One region of the Streptomyces sp. NPDC045678 genome, then DNA from elsewhere that is predicted to be linked to it. Evidence: riboswitches for the same ligand, from Rfam matches in the RefSeq annotation. Region 1 holds a riboswitch; each other region holds the start of a gene.
What was found. Region 1 has a riboswitch for cobalamin ahead of AC07DO_RS23075 (ribonucleoside-diphosphate reductase subunit alpha). Riboswitches for the same ligand answer to the same signal wherever they lie in the genome.

Region 2: another riboswitch for cobalamin. It lies ahead of AC07DO_RS04495 (ABC transporter substrate-binding protein); the one in region 1 lies ahead of AC07DO_RS23075 (ribonucleoside-diphosphate reductase subunit alpha).
Region 3: another riboswitch for cobalamin. It lies ahead of AC07DO_RS31405 (CoA-acylating methylmalonate-semialdehyde dehydrogenase); the one in region 1 lies ahead of AC07DO_RS23075 (ribonucleoside-diphosphate reductase subunit alpha).
Region 4: another riboswitch for cobalamin. It lies ahead of cobN (cobaltochelatase subunit CobN); the one in region 1 lies ahead of AC07DO_RS23075 (ribonucleoside-diphosphate reductase subunit alpha).

Annotation. Positions count from the first base shown of each region.
Region 1 is NZ_JBWKJS010000006.1:442,452-450,099, reverse strand. Features, by position in the region: gene AC07DO_RS23095 (carbon starvation CstA family protein) at 1-531, shown strand, start outside; gene AC07DO_RS23090 (CstA-like transporter-associated (seleno)protein) at 549-725, shown strand; gene AC07DO_RS23085 (DUF3311 domain-containing protein) at 870-1,139, shown strand; gene mctP (monocarboxylate uptake permease MctP) at 1,136-2,782, shown strand; cobalamin riboswitch at 2,889-3,011, shown strand; gene AC07DO_RS23075 (ribonucleoside-diphosphate reductase subunit alpha) at 3,143-5,560, shown strand; gene AC07DO_RS23070 (ribonucleotide-diphosphate reductase subunit beta) at 5,560-6,582, shown strand; gene AC07DO_RS23065 (bifunctional albaflavenone monooxygenase/terpene synthase) at 6,661-7,648, opposite strand, start outside.
Region 2 is NZ_JBWKJS010000001.1:1,024,923-1,032,570, reverse strand. Features, by position in the region: gene AC07DO_RS04515 (caspase, EACC1-associated type) at 1-831, shown strand, start outside; gene AC07DO_RS04510 (metallophosphoesterase) at 807-1,592, opposite strand; gene AC07DO_RS04505 (ABC transporter ATP-binding protein) at 1,744-2,538, opposite strand; gene AC07DO_RS04500 (FecCD family ABC transporter permease) at 2,535-3,530, opposite strand; gene AC07DO_RS04495 (ABC transporter substrate-binding protein) at 3,644-4,699, opposite strand; cobalamin riboswitch at 4,766-4,952, opposite strand; gene AC07DO_RS04490 (VOC family protein) at 4,960-5,406, opposite strand; gene AC07DO_RS04485 (helix-turn-helix domain-containing protein) at 5,411-6,274, opposite strand; gene AC07DO_RS04480 (HAD family hydrolase) at 6,490-7,635, shown strand.
Region 3 is NZ_JBWKJS010000010.1:66,917-74,564, forward strand. Features, by position in the region: gene AC07DO_RS31395 (helix-turn-helix transcriptional regulator) at 1-924, shown strand, start outside; gene AC07DO_RS31400 (SCO0607 family lipoprotein) at 1,075-1,413, shown strand; cobalamin riboswitch at 1,473-1,652, shown strand; gene AC07DO_RS31405 (CoA-acylating methylmalonate-semialdehyde dehydrogenase) at 1,864-3,363, shown strand; gene AC07DO_RS31410 (acyl-CoA dehydrogenase family protein) at 3,369-4,541, shown strand; gene AC07DO_RS31415 (enoyl-CoA hydratase/isomerase family protein) at 4,538-5,614, shown strand; gene mmsB (3-hydroxyisobutyrate dehydrogenase) at 5,611-6,546, shown strand; gene AC07DO_RS31425 (hypothetical protein) at 6,792-7,031, opposite strand; gene AC07DO_RS31430 (four-helix bundle copper-binding protein) at 7,137-7,523, shown strand.
Region 4 is NZ_JBWKJS010000004.1:230,660-238,307, forward strand. Features, by position in the region: gene AC07DO_RS15730 (amidohydrolase) at 1-832, shown strand, start outside; gene cobN (cobaltochelatase subunit CobN) at 878-4,507, opposite strand; cobalamin riboswitch at 4,545-4,676, opposite strand; gene AC07DO_RS15740 (cobalamin biosynthesis protein CobG) at 4,797-6,266, shown strand; gene AC07DO_RS15745 (precorrin-8X methylmutase) at 6,263-6,904, shown strand; gene AC07DO_RS15750 (precorrin-2 C(20)-methyltransferase) at 6,916-7,648, shown strand, end outside.

The DNA of each region.
Region 1 (7,648 bases):
AACCAGCTCTTCCCGATCTTCGGCATCGCCAACCAGCTCCTCGCCGCCGTCGCCCTCGCCGTCTGCACCACGCTGCTCGTGAAGTCCGGGCGGCTCAAGTGGGCCTGGATCACCGGCATTCCACTCGTCTGGGACGCGACGGTGACGCTCACCGCGAGCTGGCAGAAGGTGTTCTCCAGCGACCCGCGCGTCGGCTTCTTCCAGCAGCGCGCCAACTACCAGGACGCCATCGACGACGGCAAGATCCTGCCGCCCGCCAAGACCATGGACGACATGCACACCGTCGTCACCAACTCCACGGTGGACGGCGTTCTTTCGGCGGCGCTCGCCCTGCTCATCGTCGTCGTCATCGTGGACGCGGCACGGATATGCATCAAGCACGTCCGCGACCCCGCGGCGTCACGGCTGAGCGAAGCGCCGTACGTGGAGTCGAAGTTGACGGCTCCGGCGGAGCTCTTCGCGACCCGGGAGGAGAAGCAGGAGGAGAAACGGGAGGAGAAGCGGGAGGAGAAGCGGGAGGTGGCGCCGTGACGTGGCTGCTGCGCGGCATGCGCTGGATGCGCTGGTACGTACGGGAAATGACCGACGAGTCGGCGTACGAGCGGTACGTGGCGCACGTACGGAAGGAGCATCCGGCGGCAACCGTCCCCAGCCGCCGCGCATTTGAGCGCATGCGGACGGAGCGGGAGGAGTCGGACCCGCGCCGGGGCTTCCGCTGCTGCTGAACAGGCGACTGAGCAGGCAACTGAGCAGGCAACTCACGACAACGCGACCCGTCCGTTATCCGGACAGGGGTTCCATACAGCGAGACTGTGGCTTAGATTTCCCGCACGTTAAGCATGGGATAAGTGAGGGAACGGAGCCGCGATATGTCAGATGCGCCTGAAGTGAACAGACCGGTGGTCACACCGGTCCGCGTGGTCATCGCAGCCTGCCTTGTCGCGCCCTTCGTGGCAATGCTCTGGGTGGGGTCGTACGCGAAGATCGACCCGACCTTCATCGGCATCCCGTTCTTCTACTGGTACCAAATGCTCTGGGTGCTCGTCTCCACGGCGCTCACGATGATCGCGTACAAGCTGTGGCAGCGTGACCAGCGCGCCCGCAAGGCCGCGCAGGCTCATGGGGGTGCCGGAAAGTGACCACACTCGCATCGGGCGGCGTCAACGGCGTCGCGCTCGGCGTCTTCGTCTTCTTCTTCCTCGCCGTCACCGTCATGGGCTTCCTGGCCGCCCGCTGGCGCAAGGCCGAGAACGAGCAGAGCCTCGACGAATGGGGCCTCGGCGGCCGCTCGTTCGGCACCTGGGTCACCTGGTTCCTGCTCGGCGGCGACCTGTACACCGCCTACACGTTCGTGGCCGTCCCCGCGGCGATCTACGCGGCGGGCGCGGCCGGCTTCTTCGCCGTGCCGTACACGATCCTTGTCTACCCGCTGATCTTCACCTTCCTGCCGCGCCTGTGGTCGGTCTCGCACAAACACGGCTACGTGACCACGTCGGACTTCGTGCGCGGGCGCTTCGGCTCCAAGGGCCTCTCGCTGGCGGTCGCCGTCACCGGCATCCTCGCCACGATGCCGTACATCGCGCTCCAACTGGTCGGCATCCAGGCCGTCCTGGACGTCATGGGGATCGGCGGCGGCCCCGACACCAACTGGTTCATCAAGGACCTGCCGCTGCTGATCGCGTTCGCGGTGCTCGCCGCGTACACCTACTCGTCGGGGCTGCGCGCGCCCGCGCTGATCGCGTTCGTGAAGGACGGTCTGATCTATCTCGTCATCGCCGTCGCGATCATCTACATCCCGATCAAGCTCGGTGGCTTCGACGAGATCTTCCAGGCGGCGAACGAGAAGTTCTCGGCGGCGAACGACGCGGCGGGCAAGCCCGTCGCGGGGCTCGCGCCGGGCGAGGCCGGGCAGTGGACCTACGCCACGCTCGCACTCGGCTCCGCGCTCGCGCTGTTCATGTACCCGCACTCGATCACGGCGACGCTCTCCTCCAAGAGCCGCGACGTGATCCGCCGCAACACCACGATCCTGCCGCTCTACTCGCTGATGCTGGGCCTGCTCGCGCTGCTCGGCTTCATGGCGATCGCGGCCGGGGTCAAGGTCGAGAACGGCCAGCTGGCCATCCCCCAGCTGTTCGAGGACATGTTCCCCGACTGGTTCACCGGTGTCGCCTTCGCCGCCATCGGCATCGGCGCGCTCGTGCCCGCGGCGATCATGTCGATCGCGGCCGCGAACCTCTTCACCAGGAACATCTACAAGGACTTCATCAAGCCGGAGGCGACACCCGCGCAGGAGACCAGGATCTCCAAGCTGGTCTCGCTCCTGGTGAAGGTGGGCGCGCTCGTCTTCGTCCTCACCATGGACAAGACGGTCGCGATCAACTTCCAACTGCTCGGCGGCATCTGGATCCTGCAGACGATGCCCGCGCTGGTCGGCGGCCTGTTCACGCGCTGGTTCCACCGCTGGGCGCTTCTCGCGGGCTGGGCGGTCGGCATGGTCTACGGAACGGTCGCCGCGTACGGCGTCGCGTCGCCGACGCAGAAGCACTTCGGCGGCTCGTCCGACGAGATCCCGGGCATCGGCGAGATCGGTTACATCGGCCTCACCGCGTTCGTCCTGAACGTCGTCGTGACCGTGGTCCTGACCTTCGTCCTGAAGGCGCTGAAGGCGCCCGAGGGCATCGACGAGACGTCTCCCGAGGACTACACGGCGGACGCGGGCGACCCCGGCGTCATCGAGGAACTGCCGCCGGCCACGGTGGGGGCACCGGGCGGGCACTGACCCTTCCCTGCGTACGTCATGCGGGCCGCCGGAGAAATCCGGCGGCCCGTTCTCGTGCACTCCGACACAAGATATGGGGCTGTCACCCAGACCCAGCACAAGATGTATGCTCGTGCTCGCTGTCGCCGCAGGGGAATCCGGTGCAAGTCCGGAACTGTCCCGCAACGGTAGACGTGTACGCATTTGACGTGCGCGGAGTCCGAAGACCTGCCGGCAGTGCACCCGTGCCGTCCGGCCCGGGTGCCGACCGTCCGGGCCTCGTGGAATGGGCCGGTGGACGCGGTACGCCGCCCTGCCCGGGTGCGCCCGTGTGTGCCATCCCCTCCCCCAGGCCCAGAGCCGAGCGAGGGAGAGCTCCACGTGACCATCGCGCCTGCCGAACCTGCGTCAGCGCCGTCACCGCCGACTGCCGAGGGTACCGACGCGCCGGGGACCGCGCTGCTGCGCACCCTGACCGACCTCACCGCCGACCTCCCCGACGCCGACCCCGGCCGGGTCGCCGCCGCCGCGCTGCGCGGCCGTTCGGCCCGGGCCGACGAGGCGGAGCTGCGGACCCTCGCCACCGAGGCGGCCGCGGGACTCATCTCCGAGGACCCGGCGTACTCGAAGCTCGCCGCCAGGCTGCTCACGCTCTCCATCGCCGCCGAGGCCGCCTCCCAGGGCGTGCGCTCCTTCACCGAGTCGATCGCCGTCGGCCACCGCGAGGGCCTGATCGCCGACCGCACCGCCGACTTCGTGGGCGCCCACGCGGCTCGCCTCGACGCGCTCGTGGAGACCGCGCTCGCCGACGGCGCCGACTTCCGCTTCGGCTACTTCGGCCTGCGCACCCTGCACAGCCGCTACCTGCTGCGCCACCCCATCACCCGCCAGGTCATCGAGACCCCGCAGCACTTCATGCTGCGCGTCGCGAGCGGCCTGGCGGAGACCGCATCCGATACGAAGACGGGCAGCACCCGCGCCGTCGACGAGGTCGCCGCGCTGTACGGCCTGATGAGCCGCCTGGACTACCTGCCGTCCTCGCCGACGCTCTTCAACTCCGGCACCCGCCACCCGCAGATGTCGTCCTGCTACCTCCTCGACTCCCCGCAGGACGAGCTCGACTCCATCTACGACCGCTACCACCAGGTCGCGCGGCTCTCCAAGCACGCCGGCGGCATCGGACTCTCGTACTCCCGCATCCGCTCCCGCGGTTCGCTGATCCGCGGCACGAACGGGCACTCCAACGGCATCGTGCCGTTCCTGAAGACGCTGGATGCCTCGGTCGCCGCCGTGAACCAGGGCGGGCGGCGCAAGGGCGCGGCCGCGGTCTACCTGGAGACCTGGCACTCCGACATCGAGGAGTTCCTGGAGCTGCGCGACAACACCGGTGAGGACGCGCGCCGCACGCACAACCTCAACCTGGCGCACTGGATCCCCGACGAGTTCATGCGCCGGGTCGCCGCCGACCAGCAGTGGTCGCTGTTCTCGCCCTCCGACGTGCCCGAGCTCGTCGACCTGTGGGGCGACGCGTTCGACGCCGCGTACCGCACGGCGGAGGCCGCCGGGCTCGCGAAGAAGACGATGTCGGCCCGGGACCTGTACGGCCGCATGATGCGCACCCTCGCGCAGACCGGCAACGGCTGGATGACCTTCAAGGACGCCGCCAACCGCACCGCCAACCAGACGGCGGAGCCCGGCCACACCGTGCACTCCTCCAACCTGTGCACGGAGATCCTGGAGGTGACGGACGACGGGGAGACGGCCGTCTGCAACCTCGGCTCGGTCAACCTCGGCGCGTTCGTCGACCCGGCCGCGCAGGACATCGACTGGGAGCGCCTCGACGCCACCGTCCGCACCGCGGTGACCTTCCTCGACCGCGTCGTCGACATCAACTTCTACCCGACCGAGCAGGCGGGCCGCTCCAACGCCAGGTGGCGCCCGGTGGGCCTCGGCGCGATGGGCCTGCAGGACGTCTTCTTCCAGCTGAGGCTCCCCTTCGACTCCCCCGAGGCGCGGGCGCTCTCCACCCGCATCGCCGAGCGCATCATGCTCGCCGCCTACGAGACCTCCGCCGACCTCGCCGAACGCAGTGGCCCGCTGCCCGCCTGGGAGAAGACCCGCACCGCGCGCGGTGTGCTGCACCCCGACCACTACGGCGTCGAGCTGACGTGGCCCGAGCGCTGGGCGGCGCTGCGGGAGCGCATCGCCGCGACCGGCATGCGCAACTCGCTGCTGCTCGCCATCGCCCCGACCGCCACCATCGCGTCCATCGCGGGCGTCTACGAGTGCATCGAGCCGCAGGTCTCCAACCTCTTCAAGCGCGAGACGCTGTCCGGCGAGTTCCTCCAGGTCAACGCCTATCTGGTGGAGGAGCTGAAGCGGCTCGGGATGTGGGACGCGCAGACCCGCGAGGCGCTGCGCGAGGCGAGCGGCTCGGTGCAGGGATTCGACTGGATCCCCGCGGAGGTCCGCGCGCTGTACCGCACGGCGTGGGAGCTCCCGCAGCGCGGTCTGATCGACATGGCCGCCGACCGCACCCCGTTCCTCGACCAGGCACAGTCGCTCAATCTCTTCCTGGAGACGCCGACCATCGGCAAGCTCTCCTCGATGTACGCGTACGCCTGGCAGCGCGGCCTGAAGACCACGTACTACCTGCGCTCGCGCCCCGCGACGCGCATCGCCCGCGCCGCCGGCGGCTCTAACGCCGCGGCCACCACTCCCGTCCCCGCACAGGCCACGGCCGAAGACGCCGTCGCCTGCTCCCTGGAAAACCCCGAGTCCTGCGAGGCCTGCCAGTAATGAGCTCCACCACCCACAGCGAGAAGAACCTCCTCGACCCGGGCTTCGAGCTGACCCTGCGCCCCATGCGCTACCCCGACTTCTACGAGCGCTACCGGGACGCGATCAAGAACACCTGGACCGTCGAGGAGGTCGACCTCCACTCCGACGTCGCGGACCTCGCCAAGCTCAGCCCCGGTGAGCAGCACATGATCGGCCGTCTCGTCGCGTTCTTCGCGACCGGCGACTCGATCGTCTCCAACAACCTGGTGCTGACGCTCTACAAGCACATCAACTCCCCCGAGGCGCGGCTGTACCTGAGCCGACAGCTGTTCGAGGAGGCCGTGCACGTCCAGTTCTATCTGACGCTGCTCGACACCTATCTGCCCGACCCGGAGGACCGCGCGGCGGCCTTCGACGCGGTCGAGGAGATCCCCTCGATCCGTGAGAAGGCCGAGTTCTGCTTCAAGTGGATGGACTCGGTCGAGAAGCTGGAGCGTCTCGAGACGCAGGCCGACCGCCGCCGCTTCCTGCTCAACCTCATCTGCTTCGCCGCGTGCATCGAGGGGCTCTTCTTCTACGGTGCCTTCGCGTATGTCTACTGGTTCCGCAGCCGCGGCCTGCTGCACGGCCTGGCCACCGGCACCAACTGGGTGTTCCGCGACGAGACGATGCACATGAGCTTCGCCTTCGACGTCGTCGACACCGTCCGCAAGGAGGAGCCCGAGCTCTTCGACGACGCGCTTCAGCAGCAGGTCACGGACATGCTGAAGGAGGCCGTGGAAGCCGAGCTGCAGTTCGCCCGCGACCTGTGCGGCGACGGCCTGCCCGGCATGAACACCGACTCGATGCGCGAGTACCTGCAGTGCGTCGCCGACCAGCGTCTTCAGCGCCTCGGCTTCGCGCCGGTCTACGGCTCCGAGAACCCCTTCTCCTTCATGGAGCTGCAGGGCGTCCAGGAGCTGACCAACTTCTTCGAGCGGCGGCCCTCGGCCTACCAGGTCGCCGTGGAGGGCTCGGTCTCGTTCGACGACGAGTTCTAGACGCGCCCGAGGTGCCCGCTCCCGTTCTGCCGGACGGGGGCGGGCACCTCGGTGTGCCCCTGGCGTGGCCCTGGTGTGTCAGCGCGGGGTGGCCCGCAGGACGAGCCGCTTGGGGTGCAGCGTGATGCCGACCTGGGTGCGGGCGTCGGTCTCCTCGACGGGCCGGAGCCGCCACTTGGGGGCCACCGTCCCGAGGATCAGGGCGAGTTCTGCCAGGCTGAAGTGGTCGCCGGGGCACTTCCTGTTGCCGACGCTGAACGGCATCATCGCGAACTCCGGTACGTCGGCCGCCCGTTCCGGATTCCACCTGTCGGGGTCGAAGTCGAGGTTCCGCTCGAAGGAACGCGGGTCGCGCTGCATCGCGTACACGCTGTAGACGATGTCGGCGTCCGCCGGAATCGAAAAGCCGCCCAGTTCGGTTTCGGCCACGGACCGGCGCGTGAATATCCAGGCGGCCGGCCGTATGCGCATCGCCTCGGTGACGACATTGCGGAGGTGCGGCAGGTCCTTGAGATCGGCGAATGTGATCGCGCGATCCGGCGCCACGACATTTACCTCTTCAACCAACCGCCTTTCCTGCTCAGGGTGTTCGGTCAGGAGATGGAACGCCCACGCCAGCGTCGACGCCACATTCTCCGCACCCGCCACGACGAGCGAAACCACGTTGTCGTGGATCTCCTGGTCGGCGATGGGCCTCCCGGTTTCGTCCGTGGCCCGCAGCAATTCGGCGAGGAGGTCGTCCGGCGCGCCGGGGCCGGCGGCGCGGCGCTCCGCGATGATCTCGTCGACGAGCGTGTGCAGGTCGGCGAGCGCGCTCTCGAACCGCCGGTTGGCGGGGGTCGGCACGCGGTGGAGCGGGCCGACCGAGAGCACCATCCTGCGGTAGAGCCCGTCGAAGACGGTGTGCAGCGAGTCGGCGATCCGGTCCGCCTTGTCCCGTATCGAGTCGACCTCCAGGAGCGAGCGCGAGACGATGCGCACGGCCGTGCGGAACATCTCGGCGCTCACGTCGACGGTGGCGCCCGGCTGCCAGCGGGCCGCCGTGGCCCGGGCCTCCTCCTCCATC
Region 2 (7,648 bases), on a different contig from region 1:
ATGGGCGACGGCGGTGACTTGCTCCGGTTCATCCCGTACACCGAAGGCTGGGTGCTGGACGATGACGATGTGCCGCAGTGGCGCACGAAAGGACCCTCCCCCCGCGCGGAGCACGAGTGGCACCCGCAGGACCGCCTTCTCGCCCCGATGTACACGGCCGGCTATTTGAACGAACTCGCCGGAGTCATCTCGGTCGACATGCCGCGTGACGGGCTTCGACCCACGACCCAGAGCCGCGACCATCTGCAGAGGTACGCCTACCACGCCGGCACGGCCATAGGCATCGCCCGGCTGCGGGCCAATATGCAGCGCGCTTTGGTACGCCTCGAACGTGAACAGCAAGCACTGCGCAGCAGCGAGGAGTCGTACCGCCAGGCATTCGAGTACGCCCCCTCCGGCATCGCCCTTGCCGAGATGGGCGGCGACCGCCACGGCAGGATCCTCCGCGCCAATGACGCACTGTGCCGACTGCTCGGCCGCCCCGCCTCCGTCATGCGGCGATACTCACTGGCCGACCTCGTCCACCCGGACGACATCGGCACCCTGCTCGGCACCTCACCCCAAGGCGGCTGCGCGGAGGTCCGGTTCGCCAGGCGGGACGGCACCTACGTCCGGGTGGCGCTGCGCAGCGCCGTGGTCGCCGACGTCTCCGACGGCCCCCGCTACCAGCTCTCCCACATCGACGAGATCAGACCGAACCGAGAGCGGAATTCCGAGATCCTGCAACGTGAGGAACCGGTACTGGTCCTGCCGCGCCCGGGGCGCGCATGGTCGTGGCGCGTTCTGCAACTGTGGTCGCGTGACCGTCAGGTGTCAGAAACAGGGCGATAGTGCGTCGTCAGGCGGCCCGTGTCGTCCAGGACGTGGAACGCCACCGCCGGGGGCAGGTCGCGGTGGACGTGGTGGGTCGGGTGGGACTGGGGTTCCCAGGGGAGGCGGAGGGTCGAGACCACTCCTGGGGCCACCAGGAGGGGGCGGTTCGCGAACGTCGTCGCCGCGGGGGTGTGCGCGTGGCCCGCGAGGAACGCCGTGACGTTCGGGTGGCGTGACGTCAGGTCGGCCAGGCGGTGCTCGTCGAACTGGCGGATGCCGTCCACGTAGGGCGTGTTGAGCGGGATCGGCGGGTGGTGGAAGCCGATCAGGACGGGGCGGGTGGGCGGGGTGTCGGCGAGGAGAGCCGACAGCCAGTCCAGGGTTTCGTCCTCCAGGCGTCCGTGGTCCTCGCCGGGCACCGACGTGTCGCACAGGGCCAGGGTGAAGCGGTCCGTGGCGTGGGCGGTGTTCACCGGGGCCGTGCTCGTCGGGCCGGTCAGGGGGCCTTCGCCCAGCAGGTGTTCGCGGAACGCCGGGCGCTCGTCGTGGTTGCCCGGGCAGGTCAGCAGCGGGTGCCGGGTGGAGAGGAGCTTGCGGGCCGCCTCGTACTCGGACGGGGTCGCGTGATCGGCGATGTCGCCGGTGGCTATGACGGCGTCCAGGTCGTACGGGAGGGTGTTCAGGTACTCCATCACGGCCCGGGTGCGGTCGACGCTGCGTCCGCCGTCCGCCGGTGTGGTGTCGATGTGGGTGTCGCTCAGGTGCGCGATCACGATCATTGGTGCGGCCCGCCCTCTTCCGTTGGTGCCTCGTGCGGTGCACGGCCGGTGCCTCGTGCGGTGCACGGCCGGTGTCTCGTGCGGTGCACGGCGCACTGTTCGTCCTCGTACGCGGTCAGTCTGCGTCGTCGCGCCGACGTGGTGAAACCCTTTATCCCCGTAGGGACCGCAGGAACCGTACCGACGGGTGCCCGTCGTCCTCCCCGAGCGTCACCACCGCCCGCACCCCGTACACCTCCGCGATCAGCTTCTCCGTGATGACCTCCGTCGGCGTGCCCGACGCGTACGCCGTGCCCTCCTTGAGGATCAGCAGGTGGTCGCAGAACATCGACGCCAGGTTCAGGTCGTGCAGGGCGATCACGCTCGTGACGGGGAGTTCAGTGACCAGGGACAGCAGGTCCAGCTGGTGCTGGATGTCCAGGTGGTTGGTGGGCTCGTCGAGGAGGAGTTCGCGGGGTTCCTGGGCCAGGGCGCGGGCGATCTGGACGCGCTGGCGTTCGCCGCCGGAGAGCGTGTGCCAGGCCTGGGCGGCGCGTTCGGTGAGTCCGGTGCGTGCGAGGGCCTCGCGTACGGCGTGTTCGTCGTGGGGCGTGGGGGTCGACCAGGCGCGGCGGTGCGGGATGCGGCCGAGGCGTACGACGTCCCGTACGGTCAGCTCGACCTGCGTCGCCGCGTGCTGCTCGACCACGGCGATCCGCCGGGCCACCGCGCGGCGGCCCGTGTCGGGCAGGGTGCGGCCGTCCAGGGTGACCACCCCGGACGCCGGGGCGAGGACACCCGCGAGGATCCGCAGGAGGGTGGACTTGCCGGAGCCGTTGGGGCCGAGGAGCCCGACGGTGGCGCCCGCGGGTGGGGCGAGGCTGACGCCGTCGACGATCAGTCGGCCGCCCGCTTCCCTGCTGACGCGGTCCGCTCGCAGGCCGGAGACGGTACTCGGAGAGGTCACGTCGCCCTCCGCGTCCGGTACAGCACCGCCACGAACGCCGGTACGCCGATGAGTGAGGTCACCACGCCGACCGGGACCTCCTGCGGGTCCAGGGCCGTGCGGGCCAGCGTGTCCACCCAGACCAGGAAGACCGCTCCGGCGAGCGCCGTGACCGGGAGGAGTCTGGCGTGGCCGGAGCCGACGACCGCGCGGGCCGCGTGCGGCAGGACCAGGCCGACGAAGCCGATGGCGCCCGCCGAGCTGACCAGCGCCGCGGTGAGCAGCGCCGTCGTGCAGAGCAGGACGAGCCGGGTGCGGGCCACGCGGACGCCCAGCGCCGCCGCGGCCTCCGGGCCGAACGCGAAGGCGTCGAGCGTACGGGCATGGCCGAGGCAGATGACGAGCGCGGCCACGAGCACCGCGCCGCACAGCCACACGTCGGTCCAGCCGACGCCGCTGAGCGAGCCGAGGAGCCAGAACAGCACGCCGCGCGTCGTCTCCGCGTCGCCCGCCGTGAGGACGACGAACGACGTGAGCGCGGAGAACAGCTGCATGGCCGCGACGCCGGACAGCACGACCCGGTCCGTGGTGTCGCCGAGGGTGTGGCTCAGGAGCAGGACGAGTGCGAAGGAGCAGAGCGCGCCCGCGAAGGCGCCCGCGGAGACGGACACCGCTCCCCCGCCGACCCCGAGGACGACGACCGCGACCGCTCCCGTGGACGCCCCGGACGACACCCCGAGCACGAAGGGGTCGGCGAGCGGGTTGCGGAGCAGGGACTGTATGACCGCCCCGCAGACCGCGAGGCCCGCGCCACAGACGGCGGCGAGCACGGTGCGCGGCATCCGCAGGTTCCAGACGATGCCGTCCCTGATCGGGGTGAGCGGGCTCTCGCCCCAGCCGAGGTGCGCGGCGACGGTGGACCACACGTCGGGCACGGAGATGTCCGCGGGGCCGATGGTGACGGCCACGGAGACGGAGAGGACGAGCGCGGCCGCTCCGGCCAGCCACAGCAGCGCCTGCCGGGCGCGGGCAGAGGTGGCGGCGGTGGGTGCGGCGGAGACGGCGGCCGGGGTGTCAGGAACAGTGTCGGCGGCGGCCCCGCCCCTCGTACCGGACGACGCCTTCCTCACTTGGCCAGCCCGAACTTCCGCAGCCCCGCCGCCACTTGCTCGATCCCGTCGACCGTGCGGATCGTGGGGTTCATGGCCTGGCCGCTGAGCAGGACGTACCGCTTCTTCTTCACTGCGGTGAGGTTCTTGGTCGCCGGGTTGGTCTCCAGGAACTTGATCTTCGCCGCGGCGCTCTCCGCGGACTGCGACTTGCGGGTGAGGTCGCCGATGACGAGGACGTCGGGGTCGCGGTCGGCGACGGTCTCCCAGTTGATCTGGGGCCATTCCTCGTGGGTGTCGTCGAAGACGTTCTTCGCGCCGAGTTCGCGGGTGATGATGCCGGGGGCGCCGCAGCAGCCCGCCATGTAGGGGGCGTCGGAGTTGGCGAACCAGTACAGGAGCTTCGTGTCGGAGGCGGCGGACGCGTCGATGTCCTCGGTGGCCTTCGTGACCCTGGCCTTGAGGTCCGCGACCAGCTTCTCGCCGCGCTTCTCCACGTGGAAGACCTTCGCCAGGTCGCGCACCTCGCCGTAGACGGTGTCCATGGTGAGGGTCTTGACGCGTTTGCCGTCGCCGCCGCCGTCGTTGTCCTTGCCCGCGCAGTCGCTGGGCGAGACGTAGACGGGCACGTTGAGCTCGTCGAACTTCGCGCGGTCGGCGACGCCGCCCTTGCCGACCGTGTAGAGGAAGGAGGCGCTGACGAAGTCGGGCTCCTTGGAGAGGACCTTCTCCAGCGAGGGGTAGCGGTCGGCGAGCCGCTCGACCTTCGCGTTGTCCTTCTCCAGGTTCTTCAGGACCGGGTCGGTCCAGGTGCCGGTGCCCACCATGCGGTCGGCGAGGCCGAGCGAGAGGAGGATCTCCGTGGAGCCCTGATCGAGGGAGACGGCCCGTTGCGGCGGCGCCGCGACCTTCGCCTCCTTGCCGCAGGAGGTGACCGTGACCGGGTAGCCGCCGGCGCTTCTGTCCGCCTGGTCCGCGGACCCCGCGGTCTTGTCCGTCGATCCGCCGCCGCATGCGGTGAGTGCGAGGAGGCAGGCACAGAGGAGGGCGGGTATACGGGCTTTCGAGGACACGTGATCCCTTGGGTGTCACGGCTCATACGCGGAGCCTGGCCTGCGTCGGACCCCCGCCGCCGGGTGAGCGGCCGGAGGGCGCCAGCAGGTCTTCGGACTCGGGGATCGGCCGGGCGGGGCGCCTTCCCGGGCGTCTCGCGACACCCAGTGGCCGTGGCCCCGCCCGTCCCCCCTCACCGCTGCGCGTCAGTTCCGGATTCGCACCGGATTCCCTGGCCCAGGTGTGGGTTTGACTGGCTTGCGCAAGTTATCACGCGGTTTTACGCGCCCGGTGCGGGCCTCGGCTCGCCCCGGTAGGTGCCGAAGGACCAGCGGTTGCCCTCCGGGTCCTCGATGCCGAATTCGCGGCTTCCGTAGGGCTTGTCCTCGATCTCGCTGATGACCTTCACGCCGGCGGCGACGAGTCGGCCGTACAGGTCGTCCACGTGGTCGGTGACGACGTAGGCGCCCGCGGTGCCGGGCCGCCCGCAGGTGGCCGCGTTGGCCGGGTCGTACGAGCCGAGCATGACGCCGCCGCCCTCGGGCCAGTCGAGCTGCGCGTGGGCGACGCGGCCCTCGTCCTCGTAGACGGCGGTCCGCAGGAAGCCGACGGTGCCGACGAGGAAGTCGATCAGGGCGGGCGCGTCCTGTGCCTGGAGGCCCGGCCAGACGGCCGGGGCGGGCGTGCTGAGCTGCTGTTCTGGTGTGGTGTTCCGGTTGGTGTCCATGGCTCTACTCTTCGCCCCGGCCGTGCGCCCCGGCTTGGATATTCCGGCACTCCTCGGCCAACCAGCCGGTCGGCGCCATCCCTGTGTACTGCTGGAAGTCGCGTACGAGGTGGGAGTGGTCGTAGTACCCGGTGTCGGCCGCGACCCGGGCGAGGTCCGGTGGCGCGCCCGCCGCGACCGCGCGGGCCACCGCGGCCTTGGCGTGCTGGAAGCGCATCAGGCGGGCCGCCTGCTTGGGGGTGAGCCCCGTCTCGGCGCGGAACAGCGCGGTCAGCCTGCGCTCGCTGAGCGCGACGTGCCGGGAGAGGCCGCCGAGCGTGCCCGCGCCCCGGTGCCTGGCCAGCCACGCCCAGGCCTCCGCGACCTCCGGGCGGACGGTTCCCGCGGTGTCCTCCGCCGCGGCCGCGCGCCGCCGCAGGTACGCCGAGAGGAGGGCGAAGCGGTCCTCCCAGCGGTCCAGCTCGCACAGCCGCTCGCGGATCGCGGCGGCCGGGTCGCCGAGGACGTCCGTGCCGTCGACGACGAGCTGCCCGGTGAGTCCGGCCGCGGGCAGGCCGAGGAGCGCGCGGGCCGCGAGGGGGTGCACGGCGAGCTGGATGCCGGCCTCGTGCTCGGGCTGTACGACGTAGGCGGGGCTCTGGTGCAGGCCGCCCACGACGATGTCGGTGCGCGTCGCGTCCGCGCCGGTCGCCCGGTCCGGGGTGCTGCCGGTGGCGATGGCGCCGTCCAGGGAGAAGATCAACGTCAGGTACGGCGAGGGGAGGCCCCGGTGCAGGCCGGGCCGCTGTCCCTCGGTGCGGTAGCCGACCGCGGAGACCACCATGCCGTCGGGTCCGGGCGCGGCCCGGACGAACTCACGGGAGTCCATGGCCCCAGTATGCGCCGCCGGATGCGACCCCCGTAGCGGATCACGCGCGACCACCCGGCCCGCGCGGAACCCCTCCGCTACCCGTGTTCACCTGCCTCATGCCCTCGCGCCACGGTGACTTCGATCATGGGAAATGTCGGGGCCGCCCCCTAGCATTGCGCGCCGCTCCGGTCGGGGCGCACATCGCTCGCAGGGAACGGCAGGGACGTAGAGACATGGCAGTACGGGCCAAGAACGTACGGACAAAGAGCAAGCTGGCCGTCATCGGCACCACGGGCGCGCTGGCCGCCGCCGTGCTCGCGGGCAGCGCCCTGTGGCCGACGGACGAGGCGAGCGCCTCCGACACCTCGGCGGCCACCGCCCGCGAGCTGTCCCACTGGCCGAAGCCCGTCGCGAAGCAGCTCGGCAAGGTCATCGCGGAGAACGACCACAAGGGTGCGTACGCCGTCTTCGACGCGGACAACACGACGTACCGCAATGACCTGGAGGAGTCGCTGCTGCCCTTCCTGGAGATGAAGGGCGTCCTCACCCGCAAGACCATGGACCGGTCCTTGAAGGTCATCCCCTTCAAGGACAAGGCCGGGCACAAGGAGAGCCTGTACAGCTACTACAACCGGCTGTGCGAGGTGGACGACCAGGTCTGCTACCCCTGGGCCGCGCAGATCTTCTCCGGCTTCACGCTGAAGGAGCTCAAGGGGTACGTCGACGAGCTCCTGGCGTACGAGAAGCCGATCCCCGCCGAGTACTACGAGGCAGGCAAGCTCACGAAGACCCAGGTGAAGCCGCCGGAGTTCTCGCGCGGCATGCGGCAGCTCTACAAGACGCTGCAGGCGCACGGCATCGAGGTGTACGTGGTCAGCGCGGCCAGTGAGGACCTGGTGCGCATGGTGCTCGCGGACCCGAAGTACGGCTACGGCGTGAAGCCGCAGAACGTCATCGGTGTCTCCATGCAGCTGAAGGACCGCAAGACCGGTGAGGTCACCAGTTCCCGCAAGGAGATCGCCGAGGGCCGCTTCGGCGAGAAGGACCGCGCGAAGCTCGCCGAGCGCGAGCTGACGCCGAACCTGTGGGCGCCGCTGACCTGGTACGAGGGGAAGCCCGCGGCGATCAACACGTACATCGACGAGTGGCGGAAGCCGATCCTGGCGGCCGGTGACACCCCGGCCAGCGACGGGCCGATGCTGTTCCACTCCGCCGATGTGGCGCACGGCGGCGTGCGGGTGTGGGTCAACCGCAAGGACGCGTACATGAAGCAGCTCGACGGAATGAAGAAGAAGAACGCGGAGCGTCAGCGCGAGCTGGGCCAGAAGGTGACCGCCGACAAGCGGTGGCTGACCGTCACGCCGGACCAGATCGGCTGACCGCTCAACGCGC
Region 3 (7,648 bases), on a different contig from region 1:
ACCCGCACGGTGCTGCGTGACATGGAGGCGCTCTCCGCGGCCGGTGTCCCCGTCTACGCCGAACGCGGCCGACGCGGCGGGTTCGCGTTGCTGCCCGACTTTCAGACAGCGCTGACCGGACTGAACCACGACGAGGCGCTCGCCCTGCTGGTCGCCGGATCACGGCGCGGCGCCCAGCTCTTCGGCCTCGACTCGGCGCTCGCGTCGGCGATGCTGAAGGTGTTCGACGCACTGCCCGAAAACCTCCGGGGCGCTGCGGCGGGCGCGGCGCAACGCCTGCTCATCGACCCGGAGTTGGACCTCCTGGCACGGCGAGCGGACAGTGAGGAACTGCCCGAGCCGATCGTCGCCGAGGTCCGGCGCGCGGTGTTCGCGGGCCACAAACTGCGTATCCACTACGCGGCGGTGGGCCAGGCCGCGAAGTGGCGCACGGTGGACCCGATCGGCCTGGTGACCGTACGCGGCCAGGGTTACCTGTTGGCCGTGCGAGGCGGCGCCGACCGTACCTACCGGCTGTCCCGCGTGCTGGCGGCCGAGGCGCTCGACGCACCCGCGCAGCGACCGGACGCGGTCGACCTGGACCGCGCCTGGCAGGAACGCAACACGCAGTTCCGGAACGGCGGCGACCACCAGGTCGCCGTGCGGGTGCGGGTGGATCCGGAGCGACGCAAGGACCTGGTGGCCACCGCGTTGTCCGTCCGTGACGAGGAAGAAGACGTCCTCGGTGAGGGCCGACCGCGGCTGCACCTGATTTTCCAGGACGCCCGGCACGCCGAATGGGCCCTGTGGCAGCTCGCCACGCACGCGGAAGTGCTGTCCCCGGAGTGGCTCCGCACCTCCCTGCGCGATCGCGCCGCCGCGATCGCCGCGCTCTACGCAGCGCCCGCCTCGCCCCAGGTGACAGGGGGCTCGTGGGCGCCGTAGATGTGCACGCCCCCCCCGCAGGGCCACGTCGTCCTCCGGAGCTGTGGCGCGGCGCAGGGTCGGGAGGCGACGTCTGAGTACGCGTACTCATGATTCATCCCCCTTCTCTCGCGCACGCTGGACGCGTAACCCGATGAGAGGAAGACGACTGTGCGCAGCAGCATCCGAGTTCGCCCCGCGTTCCGCGCATCCGGCAGGCGCTCGGCGCGGTCCTTCGCGGCGCTCGCGCTGGCGGGTGCGGCGGCCGCCGCGGTGCTGACCGGCTGTTCCATGGAGGACGCGGTCTGCGGCGGCGGAGAGTATCCGGTCCTGCACGTGGGCAGCGGCGGGTCCGCCTGCCGGCCCGACGGCGAGGAGCCGCCGAAGGGCTACGCCCGCTACCCGGAGGGCAAGGTCCCCGAGCATGTCGGGGACAAGTGGGACACGTACTGGAACGATCACACGCTCGACGAGAACGGGAAGATCATCAAGTTGAAGGACGGCCAGTAGCGGCCTCGCCACCCAGGCCGAAAGGTGGGGGTGGACTTACTAGGACGTCCAACTATATGTTCGTGACCAGAGCCCGCGGTGCAGGGAAGCCGGTGTGAATCCGGCGCGGTCCCGCCACTGTGACCGGGGAGTGCGTTCTCGCCGAGCGATACGCCACTGACGGACGAGTCCCGTCGGGAAGGCGGGAGAACGCGCGCTGATCCGGGAGTCAGGATACCGGCCGCGGGGTGTTCCGTGTTGTCCACGAGGATGGAGCAGACACGCATGGCACCGGTCCGTACCCACGACCCAGGTGAACCGGCGAAGCGAGCGAAGGCCGCGGCCCGCGCCCGACTCCACGACGGCTTCTAGGCCTTCGCGTCCCACGACAGAACCGCCCGCCCACCTCATCCGGTGGCGCCGTCGGACTGCCGTGCCATCCCCGGACTCACCTGACGAGAGCAGGCTCTCATGGTCCGTGAACTGACACATTTCATCGGCGGCAAGCACGTGCCCGGCACGTCCGGGCTCTTCGCCGACGTGTACGACCCCAACTCCGGCACCGTACAAGCACATGTGCCGCTGGCCGGGCGGGCGGAGACCACCGCGGCGATCGCCGACGCCGAGTCCGCCCAGCGCGAATGGGGCGAGTGGAACCCGCAGCGGCGCGCCCGCGTGATGCTGCGGTTCCTGCAACTCGTCGAAGGAGAGCGGGAGTCACTCGCACGGCTGCTCTCGAGCGAGCACGGCAAGACCGTCGCCGACGCCCACGGCGACCTGCAACGCGGCCTCGAAGTCGTCGAGTTCGCCGCGGGGATCCCGCACCTCCAGAAGGGGGAGTTCACCGACAACGCCGGCACCGGCATCGACGTGCACTCCCTGCGCGTACCGCTCGGCGTCACCGCCGGCATCACCCCGTTCAACTTCCCCGCGATGATCCCGCTGTGGAAGGCGGCCCCCGCGCTGGCCTGCGGCAACTCCTTCATCCTCAAGCCGTCGGAGCGTGCGCCCTCCGTGCCGCTCCGGCTCGCCGAGCTGTTCCTCGATGCGGGCCTGCCGCCCGGCGTCCTGAACGTCGTCAACGGCGGCAAGGACGCGGTGGACGCCCTCCTGCAAGACGCGCGGGTGCAGGCGCTCGGCTTCGTCGGCTCCACCCCGATCGCCGCGCACATCTACGCCACCGCCGCGGCGCACGGCAAACGCGCCCAGTGCTTCGGCGGCGCCAAGAACCACATGATCGTGATGCCGGACGCCGACCTCGACCAGGCCGTGGACGCCCTCGTCGGAGCCGGGTACGGCTCGGCGGGGGAGCGGTGCATGGCCATCTCGGTCGCCGTCCCCGTCGGCGAGGAGACCGCCGACGCGCTCGTCACCCGGCTCAAGGAACGCGTCGCCGCGCTCCGCATCGGCCGCTCCGACGACCCGGAGGCCGACTTCGGCCCGCTGGTCAGCCGCGACGCGCTCGACCGGGTCCGCCGCTACGTGGACATCGGCGTCAACGAAGGCGCCGAACTCGTCGTCGACGGACGCGACTTCACCCTGCCCGGGCACGAGAACGGCTTCTTCGCCGGAGCCACCCTCTTCGACCGCGTCTCACCGCGCATGCGGATCTACCGCGAGGAGATCTTCGGCCCGGTGCTCTGCGTGGCCCGCGCCGCGGACTACGAAGCGGCCCTGCGCCTGCCCAGCGAACACCCCTACGGCAACGGCGTCGCCATCTTCACCAGGGACGGCGACACCGCCCGCGACTTCACGCGCCGCGTCGGCGCCGGCATGGTCGGCGTCAACGTGCCGATCCCCGTCCCGGTGGCGTACCACACCTTCGGCGGGTGGAAGCGGTCCGGTTTCGGCGACCTCAACCAGCACGGTCCCGACGCCGTCCGCTTCTACACCCGGACCAAGACCGTCACCTCGCGCTGGCCGTCCGGGCTCAGGGAAGGCGCGAACTTCACCATCCCGACGATGGGATGACCCCGATGACCCCGATGACCCCGATGACCCCGACGGGAACAGCCCTCACCAAGGACCAACTCGCCCTGGCCGAGGTCACGCTCGACTTCGCCGACGAGCACCTCGCACCGCACGCCGTCGCCTGGGACCGCGACAAGCACTTCCCCGTGGACGTGCTGCGCAGGGCCGCCGAACTCGGCCTCGGTGGCGTCTACGTACGCGAGCAGCACGGCGGTTCGGGCCTCGGCCGCACCGACGGCACCCTCGTCTTCGAGGCCCTCGCCACCGGCTGTCCCTCCATCGCCGGTTACCTCTCCATCCACAACATGGTGGCCTGGATGATCGACCGGTACGGCGACGAGAAGCAGCGCGCCCGCTGGCTGCCGGACCTGTGCACCGCCGCGTCGCTGGGCAGCTACTGCCTCACCGAGCCGGGTGCCGGTTCGGACGCCGCGGCCCTGCGGACCCGCGCCGAACGCGACGGCGACACGTATGTCCTCACCGGCGTCAAGCAGTTCATCTCCGGAGCTGGCGCCTCGCACGTGTACGTCGTCATGGCCCGCACCGGCGAGCAGGGCCCCGGCGGCATCTCCGCGTTCGTCGTCGAACGGGACGACCCCGGCCTCGCCTTCGGCGCCGACGAACGGAAAATGGGCTGGAACGCCCAGCCCACCCGCCAAGTGATCCTCGACGGCGTGCGCGTGCCGGCCGACCGGCGCCTCGGTGACGAGGGCGAGGGCTTCCGCATCGCCATGAGCGGCCTCAACGGCGGGCGGCTCGGCATCGCGGCCTGCTCCCTGGGCGGCGCCCAGAGCGCACTGCACCGCAGCCTGGCCCACCTCGCCGACCGTGAGGCGTTCGGCGCGTCCCTCCTGGACGCCCAGGCGCTGCGGTTCCGGCTCGCCGACATGGCCACCGAGCTGACCGCCGCCCGCGCGCTGGTGCGCCAGGCCGCCGACGCGCTCGACCGGGACGATCCGCGTGCCCCGCAGCTGTGCGCCATGGCCAAACGCTTCGCCACCGACACCGGGTACTCCGTGGCCGACCGCGCCCTGCAACTGCACGGCGGATACGGCTATGTGAGCGAGTACGGCATCGAGAAGATCGTCCGGGACCTGCGGGTCCACCAGATCCTGGAAGGAACCAACGAGATCATGCGCCTGATCGTGGCCCGCGGACTGATCGAGGCCGTCCGATGACGGCGGCCGGGGACGCTGTGCAGACGTACGTCGACGGCCGAGCGGGCCACCTGATCCTCAACCGCCCCAAGTCCCTCAACGCCCTCACCCACGCCATGGTGCTCCGCATCGACGAGGCGCTGACCGCATGGGAGCGGGACCCCGCCGTGGAGACCGTCGTCCTCGCGGGGGCGGGGGAGAGAGGGTTGTGCGCGGGTGGCGACATCCGGTCCATCCACGAGGACGTCACGGCGGGCGACGGAGAGGCGACGCGGGCCTTCTGGCGCGACGAGTACCACCTCGACGCGCGCATCGCCCGCTACCCGAAGCCGTTCGTCGCCGTCATGGACGGCATCGTGATGGGCGGCGGAGTCGGCGTCTCGGCGCACGCCGCCGTGCGTGTGGTCACTGAACGGACCCGGGTGGCCATGCCCGAGACGGGCATCGGCTTCGTGCCGGACGTCGGCGGCACCTACCTGCTGAGCCTCGCGCCCGGCAACCTCGGCGCCCACATCGCCCTGACCGGCACCGAGCTGGCGGCTGGCGACGCGCTCAGGTGCGGACTCGCCGACCACTTCGTACCGTCGTCCTCGCTGCCCCGCCTGATCGCCGACCTCGCCGAGTCGCCCGTACGGGAGGTCCTGCCGCGGTACGTCCAGGACGCGCCGCCCGGCCAACTCGCGGACGAGCGGCAGTGGATCGACCACTGCTATGCCGCCGAGACCGTCGAGGAGATCGTGGACCGCCTCCACGCGGACGGCTCACGTGCCGCGAAGGAGACCGCCGAAACGCTGCTCGGCCGGTCGCCCGCGGCGCTGAAAGTGACCCTGGAAGCGCTGCGTCGCGCGCGTGAACTCGGCTCGCTCGAAGCAGTGTTGAACCAGGAGTACCGCGTCTCCTGCGCGGCCCTCGCCTCGCCCGACCTGGCGGAGGGCATCCGCGCCCAGGTCATCGACAAGGACCGCGCACCGCGCTGGAACCCCGGCACGCTCGCCGAGGTGACCGCGGGCGACGTCGCACGTTTCTTCGCGCCGCTCGGAGACCGGGAACTCGCCCTGGACGCCGGCGCCGTGACGCAGGAGGTGGCGTGGTGAACGGAACCGAGGGAACGGAGTCACCGGCGACGAGGACCGTCGTGTTCATAGGGCTCGGCAACATGGGCCGGCCGATGGCCGCGAACCTGGTGGCGGCGGGTCACCGCGTGGTCGGGCACGATCTGTCGGCCGACGCGCTCGCGGCCGCCGCGGAGAGGGGAGTGGCGCCCGCCGCCTCGGCCGCGGAGGCGGTGCCCGGCGCCGACGTCGTGATCACGATGCTCCCGGCCGGACGTCACGTCCTAGCGCTCTACCGCGACGAGGGGCTGCTCGCCGCGGCCGCGCCGGGCACGCTGTTCGTCGACTGCTCCACCATCGACGTCGCGGACGCCCGCACCGCGCACGAGGCCGCGGCCGCCGCGGGCCACCGCGGCCTGGACGCACCGGTCTCCGGCGGAGTCGTGGGGGCCGAGGCCGGCACGCTGACGTTCATGGCGGGCGGCGGTGCGGAGGAGTTCGCCGAGGCGGAACCTCTGCTCGCCGCGATGGGCAAGCGTGCCGTGCACTGCGGGGACGCCGGCGCCGGGCAGGCGGCGAAGATCTGCAACAACATGATCCTCGGTGTCTCGATGGTCGCCGTCAGCGAGGCCTTCGTACTCGGCGAGAGCCTGGGCCTGACCGCGCAGGCACTCTTCGACGTCGCCTCCACCGCATCCGGCCAGTGCTGGGCGCTCACCTCCAACTGCCCCGTACCGGGCCCGGTCCCCGCCAGTCCCGCCAACCGCGACTACCGCCCCGGTTTCACCTCCGCCCTCATGGCGAAGGACCTGGGCCTGGCGGCGGAGGCGGCCCGCGCGACGGGCGTGGACGCCACGCTCGGCCGACGCGCGGCCGAACTGTACGCGGAGTTCACCGCGCAGGGCGGGGCGGACCGCGACTTCTCGGCGATCGTGAGGGCGATCAGGAACCGGTCGGGCGAGCACGTGACGTGAGCGGACACACGACTGGCCCCGACCGCGGAACCCCGCCCGCAAGGCCTCGGCGGGCCTTGCGAGCGGGGGGAGCGGTTCGTCATGGACCGGCGACGACGCTCACGACTCGCCGCGGGGCCGTCGGCCACGGCCGCGGAAAGAGATTTTGACGCGTGGGTGTGAGGGTCCCGTCAGCGGGCAATCGATGTGTGGGCCCCGCCGTGTCTCCCCCGTCGCGGCGGGGCCTGCGATGTCTGCCGCGTGTCTCAGGCGCGTTCGCGGTACGCGAGTGCCGTCGCGGCGACCACCGGCGTGCTCAGCGGGAGCGGCCACCCGATCCCGTGGCAAAGGACCGGCCGCGCGCCGAGGACCGCGGCCGTGATCACCGCGGCCACGGCGAGTCGGCCGACGGTGCCGTTGCGCGGGCCCGTCGCGAGGGCGACCAGGACGATCACCGGGTAGGTCGGCTTCCCCGCTCCCTCGCGGGGCCGGCGGGTTTCGTTCACCGCGTGGCGGCTACTCGTCCGGGACCGAAGGGAGGGGTCCCCGTGACAGCCACGACAACCCCGCCAGGCGTCCAGGCGAGGCCCACCGCGGCGTACGAAGCGTCCATGACCGCGTCCGCAACCCCAGCGACGGAGGAGCAGCAGGAACTCAGCCACGAGGACCTCGTCCGCTACCTGGAGGACCGTTTCGCCTGTGCGCAGGCCTGCGACGACTGCGCACGCGTATGCCTCGTGCGCGCGGGCCCGGGCGAGCCGGGTGAGGCACCCCGCCTCAACACCGCCTGCGCGGACGTCTGCGAGGCGACGTCCCGCGTCCTGGCCGAACAGAGCGACCAGGACGAGCAACGCGTCCGCATGCAGGTCGAGTGGTGCCGGGCGGTCTGCCTCCAGTGCGCTTCGCTCTGCGACCTGCACTCCGCATCGGCTGCCTGGGCGGAAGCCTGCCGCCGCTGCGCGAAGGCGTGTGACGCTTTCCTGACGACGCTGGGCTGACGCCCGGGCGAAAGCTACCCGCAACCGACCGGCGCGGGCCGGGAACCAGAAGTGATTCCGGTCCGACCACTGTTCCAGAGTCCCCACGCGGTGACGCGCACCCACGCACTGGAACGAGGTAGCAG
Region 4 (7,648 bases), on a different contig from region 1:
GGAGGTCGCGAAGGGCGCGCAGGCGATGGTCCGGGACGATTTCTACGCGCGGTTCGGCGTGCCGGACGTCGTGCTCGGGCAGCATGTCGGGCCGCTGCCCGCCGGGATGGTCGGCGCGCACCCCGGGCCCGCCTTCGCCGCGACCGACTCCCTGCGCGTGCGGATGTTCGGCAAGGGCGCGCACGGTTCGCGGCCCGAGGCGTCGATCGACCCCGTGGTGATGGCCGCCGCGACCGTGATGCGGCTGCAGACGGTCGTGTCCCGGGAGATCTCCGGCGCCGAGACGGCCGTGGTGACCGTCGGCTCGCTCCAGGCGGGCACGAAGGACAACATCATTCCCGACGAGGCCGAGCTGAAGATCAACATCCGGTCGTACACGCCCGAGGTCCGCGCGAAGGTGCTCGCCGCCGTCGAGCGCATCGTCAAGGGCGAGGCGGCCACGGCGGGCGCGGAGCGGGAGCCCGAGATCACGGAGATCGACACGTTCCCCGTGCTCGACAACGACGCCGACGCCGTGGCGAAGACGATGGCCGCCGTCGGCGCGGTGCTCGGGGAGGACCGTGTCTTCGATCCCGGGCCGGTCACCGGCAGCGAGGACGTCGGATACTTCGCGACCTCCGCCGACCGCGAAGTGCCGCTCTGCTACTGGCTGTTCGGCGGCGTCGACCCGGCGGAGGTCGCCGCGGCCCAGAAGGCGGGCACCTTCGAGCGGGACATCCCCTCCAACCACTCACCGTTCTTCGCGCCGCTGATCGAGCCGACCCTCACCACCGGGGTCACCGCGCTGACCGTGGGCGCGCTGGCATGGCTGGGCGGCCGGCCGTCGCAGTGACGGCCGGCCGCGACAGGCCGACGGGGGGCCGGTGGTGACGGGGCCTCAGCCCTCGTCGCCGCCGTCCTCCAGGTTGCCCTCGGTCTCCAGGTACGCCTGCCGCAGCGCCTCGAGCACCGCGGGGTCGGGCTTCGCCCACATGCCGCGCGACTCCGCCTCCAGGAGACGCTCCGCGATGCCGTGCAGGGCCCAGGGGTTGTTCTCCTGGAGGAACTGACGGTTCGTCGGATCCAGGACGTACGTCTCGGTGAGCTTGTCGTACATCCAGTCGGCGACGACGCCCGTCGTGGCGTCGTACCCGAACAAGTAGTCCACCGTGGCGGCGAGTTCGAAGGCGCCCTTGTACCCGTGGCGGCGCATCGCCTCGATCCACTTCGGGTTGACCACGCGGGCGCGGAAGACGCGGCTTGTCTCCTCGACCAGCGTGCGCGTGCGGACCGTCTCCGGGCGGGTCGAGTCGCCGATGTACGCCTCCGGGGCGGTGCCCCGCAGCGCACGCACGGTCGCCACCATGCCGCCGTGGTACTGGAAGTAGTCGTCCGAGTCCGCGATGTCGTGCTCGCGGGTGTCCGTGTTCTTCGCGGCCACCGCGATGCGCTTGTACGCGGTCTCCATCTCGGCGCGGGCCGGGCGTCCTTCGAGCCCGCGGCCGTAGGCGTAACCGCCCCACACCGTGTAGACCTCGGCGAGGTCCGCGTCGGTGCGCCAGTCGCGGGAGTCGATGAGCTGGAGGAGACCCGCGCCGTACGTGCCCGGACGCGACCCGAAGATGCGGGTGGTCGCCCGGCGCTCGTCGCCGTGCTCGGCGAGGTCCGCCTGGGCGTGGGCGCGGACGTAGTTGCGGTCGGCGGGCTCGTCCAGGGAGGCGGCGAGCCGCACCGCGTCGTCGAGCAGACCGATCGTGTGCGGGAACGCGTCGCGGAAGAAGCCCGAGATGCGCAGCGTCACGTCGATGCGTGGGCGGCCCAACTCCTCGTACGGGACGGCTTCCAGGCCCGTCACGCGGCGCGACGCGTCGTCCCAGACCGGGCGGACGCCGAGCAGCGCCATCGCCTCGGCGACGTCGTCGCCCGCGGTGCGCATCGCGCTCGTGCCCCACAGGGACAGGCCCACGGAGGTGGGGTACGCGCCGTCGTTGTCCTGCTTGTACCGCTCCACCAGCGAGTCGCCCAGCGCCTGGCCCGTCTCCCACGCGAGGCGGGAGGGGACGGCCTTCGGGTCGACCGAGTAGAAGTTGCGGCCGGTCGGCAGGACGTTGACCAGACCGCGCAGCGGCGATCCTGACGGGCCCGCCGGGACGAAACCGCCGTTCAGGGCGTGCACGGCGTGGTCGAGCTCGGCGGTGGTCGCCGCGAGGCGCGGTACGACCTCGCGGGCCGCGAACTCCAGGATGGCGGCGACCTGTTCGCCGTGGTCCGCGGCCACGGAGGCCGCGGCAGCCGGGTCCCAGTCCGCGTCGTCCATCGCCTGGACCAGCGCGCGCGCCTTGTCCTCGGCCTCGTCGGCCGTCACGCGCGTCGCCGCCGACTCGTCGAGGCCCAGCGCCTCGCGCAGACCCGGCAGCGCGGTCGTGCCGCCCCAGATCTGGCGGGCGCGCAGCACCGCGAGGACGAGGTTGACGCGGTCGGCGCCGGCCGGCGGATTGCCGAGGACGTGCAGACCGTCACGGATCTGCATGTCCTTGATCTCGCAGAGCCAGCCGTCGACGTGGAGCAGGAAGTCGTCGAAGCCGTCGTCGTCCGGGCGCTGCTCCAGGCCCAGGTCGTGGTCGAGCTTCGCGGCCTGGATGAGGGTCCAGATCTGCGCGCGGATCGCCGGAAGCTTCGCCGGGTCCATGGAGCTGATCTGCGCGTACTCGTCGAGGAGCTGCTCCAGGCGTGCGATGTCGCCGTAGGAGTCGGCGCGCGCCATCGGCGGCACCAGGTGGTCGATGAGCGTGGCGTGCACGCGGCGCTTGGCCTGCGTGCCCTCGCCCGGGTCGTTGACCAGGAAGGGGTAGATCAGCGGCAGGTCGCCGAGCGCGGCGTCGGGGCCGCAGGCCGCGGAGAGGCCCGCGTTCTTGCCGGGCAGCCACTCCAGGTTGCCGTGCTTGCCGAGGTGGATCATCGCGTCCGCGCCGAAGCCGTTGTCGGCGGCGGGCGCCGCGATCCACCGGTACGCCGCCAAGTAGTGGTGGGACGGCGGCAGATCGGGGTCGTGGTAGATCGCGATGGGGTTCTCGCCGAAGCCGCGCGGCGGCTGGATGAGGATGAGCAGGTTCTCGCGGCGCAGCGCGGCGAGCACGATGTCGCCCTCCGGGTCGCCGCCCTGACCCACCCTGGAGCGGTCGAGGAACATCTCGCCGGGCGGCGGGCCCCAGTGCTCCTCGACGGAGTCGCGCAGCTCCCGCGGCAGCGTCGCGTACCACCGCTTGTAGTCGGCGGCCGGGATGCGCACCGGGTTGGCGGCGAGCTGCTCCTCGGTGAGCCAGTCCTGGTCGTGGCCGCCCGCGTCGATGAGCGCGCGGATCAGCTCGTCGCCGTCACCGGAGACCAGGCCGGGAATGTCGGCCTCGGGGCCGAAGTCGTACCCCTCGGCGCGCAGCCTGCGCAGCAGCTCCACGGCGGACGCCGGGGTGTCGAGGCCGACCGCGTTGCCGATGCGGGAGTGCTTCGTCGGGTACGCGGAAAGCACCAGGGCGAGGCGCTTGTCGGCGGCCGGGATGTGCTTGAGGCGCGCGTGGCGTACGGCGATTCCGGCGACGCGGGCCGCGCGCTCGGCGTCGGCGACGTACGCGGGAAGGCCGTCCTCGTCGATCTCCTTGAAGGAGAAGGGGACGGTGATGAGGCGGCCGTCGAACTCCGGCACCGCGATCTGGCTCGCGGCGTCCAGCGGAGAGACGCCCTCGTCGTTCTCCTCCCAGGCCGAGCGCGACCCGGTCAGGCAGAGCGCCTGGAGGATCGGCACGTCGAGGCCGGTCAGGGCGCCCGCGTCCCACGACTCGTCGTCGCCGCCCGCGGAGGCCTCGGCGGGCTTGGTGCCACCGGCGGCGAGGACGGTGGTCACGATGGTGTCGGCGGCGCGCAGCGCGTCGATCAGCTCCGGCTCGGGGGCGCGCAGTGAGGCCACGTACAGCGGCAGCGCCCGGGCGCCCGCGTCCTCGATCGCGCCGCACAGCGCGTCCACGAACGCGGTGTTGCCGCTCATGTGGTGGGCGCGGTAGTAGAGCACCGCGACGGTCGGGCCCTCGACGCCGGCGCGGGCGGTGCGCTCCAGCGGGCCCCACGACGGGGCGGGCGCGGGCGGCTCGAAACCGTGGCCGGTGAGCAGCACGGTGTCGGAGAGGAAGCGGGCCAGCTGCTCCAGGTTCGCGGGGCCGCCGTGCGCCAGGTAGGCGTGCGCCTCGGCGGCGATGCCGACGGGCACGGTCGAGGAGGCCATGAGCTGGGCGTCGGGTGCCTGTTCACCGGTGAGCACGACCACGGGGAGGCCGGTGGCGAGGAGCTGGTCCAGGCCGTCCTGCCAGGCGCGGACGCCGCCGAGGAGACGTACGACGACGAGGTCGACGCCGTCGAGGAGCGGGGGCAGCTCCGCGAGGTCGAGGCGGGACGGGTTGGCGAACCGGTAGTCGACCGGGCCTCCCGCCGCGCGGGCGCTGAGCAGGTCGGTGTCGGAGGTCGACAACAGCAGAAGCATGCGGGCGCAGGCCTTCCTCGGGGTGTCCGCGCCCCGGGTGGTCGTATGGACGGCAGGAGTTCCTGGCTCGCCCCACGCGGGTGGGGCTCACAGTGGCGGGACCGCGCCGGATTCGCACCGGGCTTCCTCCTTCGGGTCCTGGTGGACCCACGCCGTCGCTGGCGTCGACGGACTTGGTAGCCCGCCGCCTGCATAGTAAGTCCTGCCCGGGGTGCGCGGTGCGGCCACCTGCCCCGGCGGTCCGGCTCGGGAGGCGACCGGCCTGATCCGCGTGGGTATGCTCGCCGCCATGCCGCCCACCTCAGCATCCTCCCCAGACCAGGGCGAATCCCCCATACGTGACCGGGGCGACGCCTGCCCCGGAGCCCTGCGCCTGCACCGCGCCGACGACGGCCTTCTGGCCCGACTCCGGCTGCCCGGCGGGCTTTTGACGGGACGTCAGGCCGAGGTTCTCGCCCTCGCCGCGGAGCGGCTGGCCGACGGCAACCTCAGCATCACCTCGCGCGGCAACGTCGAGCTGCGCGGGCTCGGCGAGGCGTGCGGCGGCGAACTCTCCGCGCTGCTCGCGGACGCGGGTCTGCTCCCCTCGGAGCGGCACGAACGCGTCCGGAACGTGGTGGCGTCCCCGCTCGCGGGAACCGACGGAGTCGGCCACGCCGACGTCCAGTTGTGGGCCCGTGAGCTGGACGGACTCCTCTGTGCCGAGGAGTGGACGACGGAGCTTTCCGGCCGCTTCCTCTTCGTCCTCGACGACGGGCGGGGGGACGTGGCCGGGCTCGGCGGCGATGTGACCTTGATCGCAGAATCGGGCGGGACGGCGGTGGTCGCGCTGGGAGGCCTCGCCTTCCGGGTCCCCGGAACCGACGCCCCACGCGCCGCGCTCGCCGCCGCGGAGGCTTTCCACGCGGCCGCGGATGCCGCGGGCAACGGGGCCTGGCGGGTGACCGAACTGCCCGCGGGCCACTTTGTCGACCTGGCCGGGGCGCTGGAGCGGGCGGGCGTGGAGGGTGAGCGGATTTGGCCGGGGGGCGAGGCCGGGGGCGGTCTGCCGTGGTCCGGTGCCGAGGGCGAGCGGGCTGGGTCGGGTGCCGTGGGCCGGGGCGGGTCGGATGCCGTGGGCCGGGGTGGCCTGGCGTCCGGTGTCGAGGGCGAGTGGAGCGGGTCGGAGGGCGTGGGCCGGGGTGGTGTGCTGCTGCCGCCCGGGGGTGAGGGTGTGCGGACTCGGTCGGGGGGCGTGGGGCGAGAGGGGGCGCCGGTGACTGGTGTCATGGGTCGTGCCGTGTGCGTTCGCGCTCCGCTCGGGCGCGTCAGCGTCGGGCAGTGGCGGGCCCTCCTGCCGCTTCCCGCGGACGAGCTCCGGGTCACCCCGTGGCGCGGCTTCGTGATTCCCGGCTTCGCCGACGAGGCGGCGGCACGGGATCGGCTGGCCGTGCTGGACGGCGCCGGGCTCCTCACCGACCCCCACTCGCCCTGGCTGGGCGTCAGCGCCTGTACCGGCCGCCCCGGATGCGCCAAGTCCCTCGCCGACGTCCGCGCGGACGCGGTGCCGGGCCACGGCACGCTGCCCGTCCACTGGTCCGGCTGCGAACGGCGGTGCGGGCACCCGCACGGCGACTGGGTCGACGCCCTCGCCACCGGGGACGGCGGCTACGAAGTGACGCTGCACACCGGAGGCTCCACCGTCCCCGTCACGGGCGGCACCCTGACCGAGACGGTCACCACGGCACGTACCACCACGAAACCAACGGCCACGAGATGAGCGAGAGCACAGTGTTCGACTACGAGAAGGATGGCGCGGCGATCTACCGCGAGTCCTTTGCCACCATCCGCGCGGAGGCGGACCTCCAAGGCCTGCCCGCCGACGTCAGCCAGGTCGCGGTCCGGATGATCCACGCCTGCGGGATGGTCGACCTCGTGCGCGACCTCTCGTACAGCCCGCGCGTGATCGCCGACGCCCGCAAGGCGCTGCGCGACGGCGCACCGATCCTCTGCGACGCAAACATGGTCGCGAGCGGCGTCACGCGCAAGCGGCTGCCCGCCGACAACGACGTGGTCTGCACCCTCGCCGACCCGTCCGTCCCGGACCTCGCCGCGCGGCTCGGCACCACCCGCAGCGCCGCCGCCCTCGAACTCTGGCGCGACCGCCTCGAAGGCTCCGTCGTCGCCATCGGCAACGCGCCCACCGCCCTCTTCCGCCTCCTGGAGATGATCGAGGAGGGCGCGCCCCGCCCGGCCGCCGTCCTCGGCATCCCGGTCGGCTTCGTCGGCGCGGCCGAGTCCAAGGACGCGCTCGCCGAGCACTCCTCCGGCCTGGAGTACCTGGTCGTACGGGGACGTCGCGGCGGCAGCGCGATGGCCGCGGCGGCGATCAACGCGATTGCGAGCGAAGCGGAATGAGCGGCGTGCCCATGCCCACCGAACAGAGCCCGAAGGGGCAGCTCTACGGCGTCGGACTGGGTCCCGGCGACCCCTCCCTGATGACCGTGCGGGCCGTCGAGGTGATCGCCTCCGCCGACGTGGTCGCGTACCACTCCGCACGGCACGGCCGCTCCATCGCCCGCTCGATCGCGGCCGCGCACCTCCGCGCCGACCACATCGAGGAAGCGCTGGTCTACCCCGTCACCACGGAGAGCACCGATCACCCCGGCGGCTACCGCGGCGCCCTCGACGACTTCTACGAAGAAGCCGCCGCCCGCCTCGCCGCCCACCTCGACGCGGGCCGCACCGTCGCCGTCCTCGCCGAGGGCGACCCGCTCTTCTACGGCTCCTACCAGCACATGCACAAGCGCCTCGCGCACCGCTACCCGACCGAGGTGATCCCCGGCGTCACCTCGGTGAGCGCCGCCGCCGCCCGGCTCGGCGAGCCGCTCGTCGAGGCCGAGGAGGTACTGACGATCCTGCCCGGCACGCTCCCCGAGGAGGAGCTCGCGGCGCGCCTCGCGGCGACGGACTCGGCGGTCGTCATGAAGCTCGGCCGTACGTTCGGGAAGGTGCGCGGCGCCCTGGAGCGCGCCGGCCGGCTCGACGAGGCGCGGTACGTCGAGCGGGCCACCATGAAGGGCGAGCGCACCGGCAGCCTCGCCGAGGTGGACCCGGAATCGGTGCCGTACTTCTCCGTGGCCGTGCTGCCGAGCCGGGTCG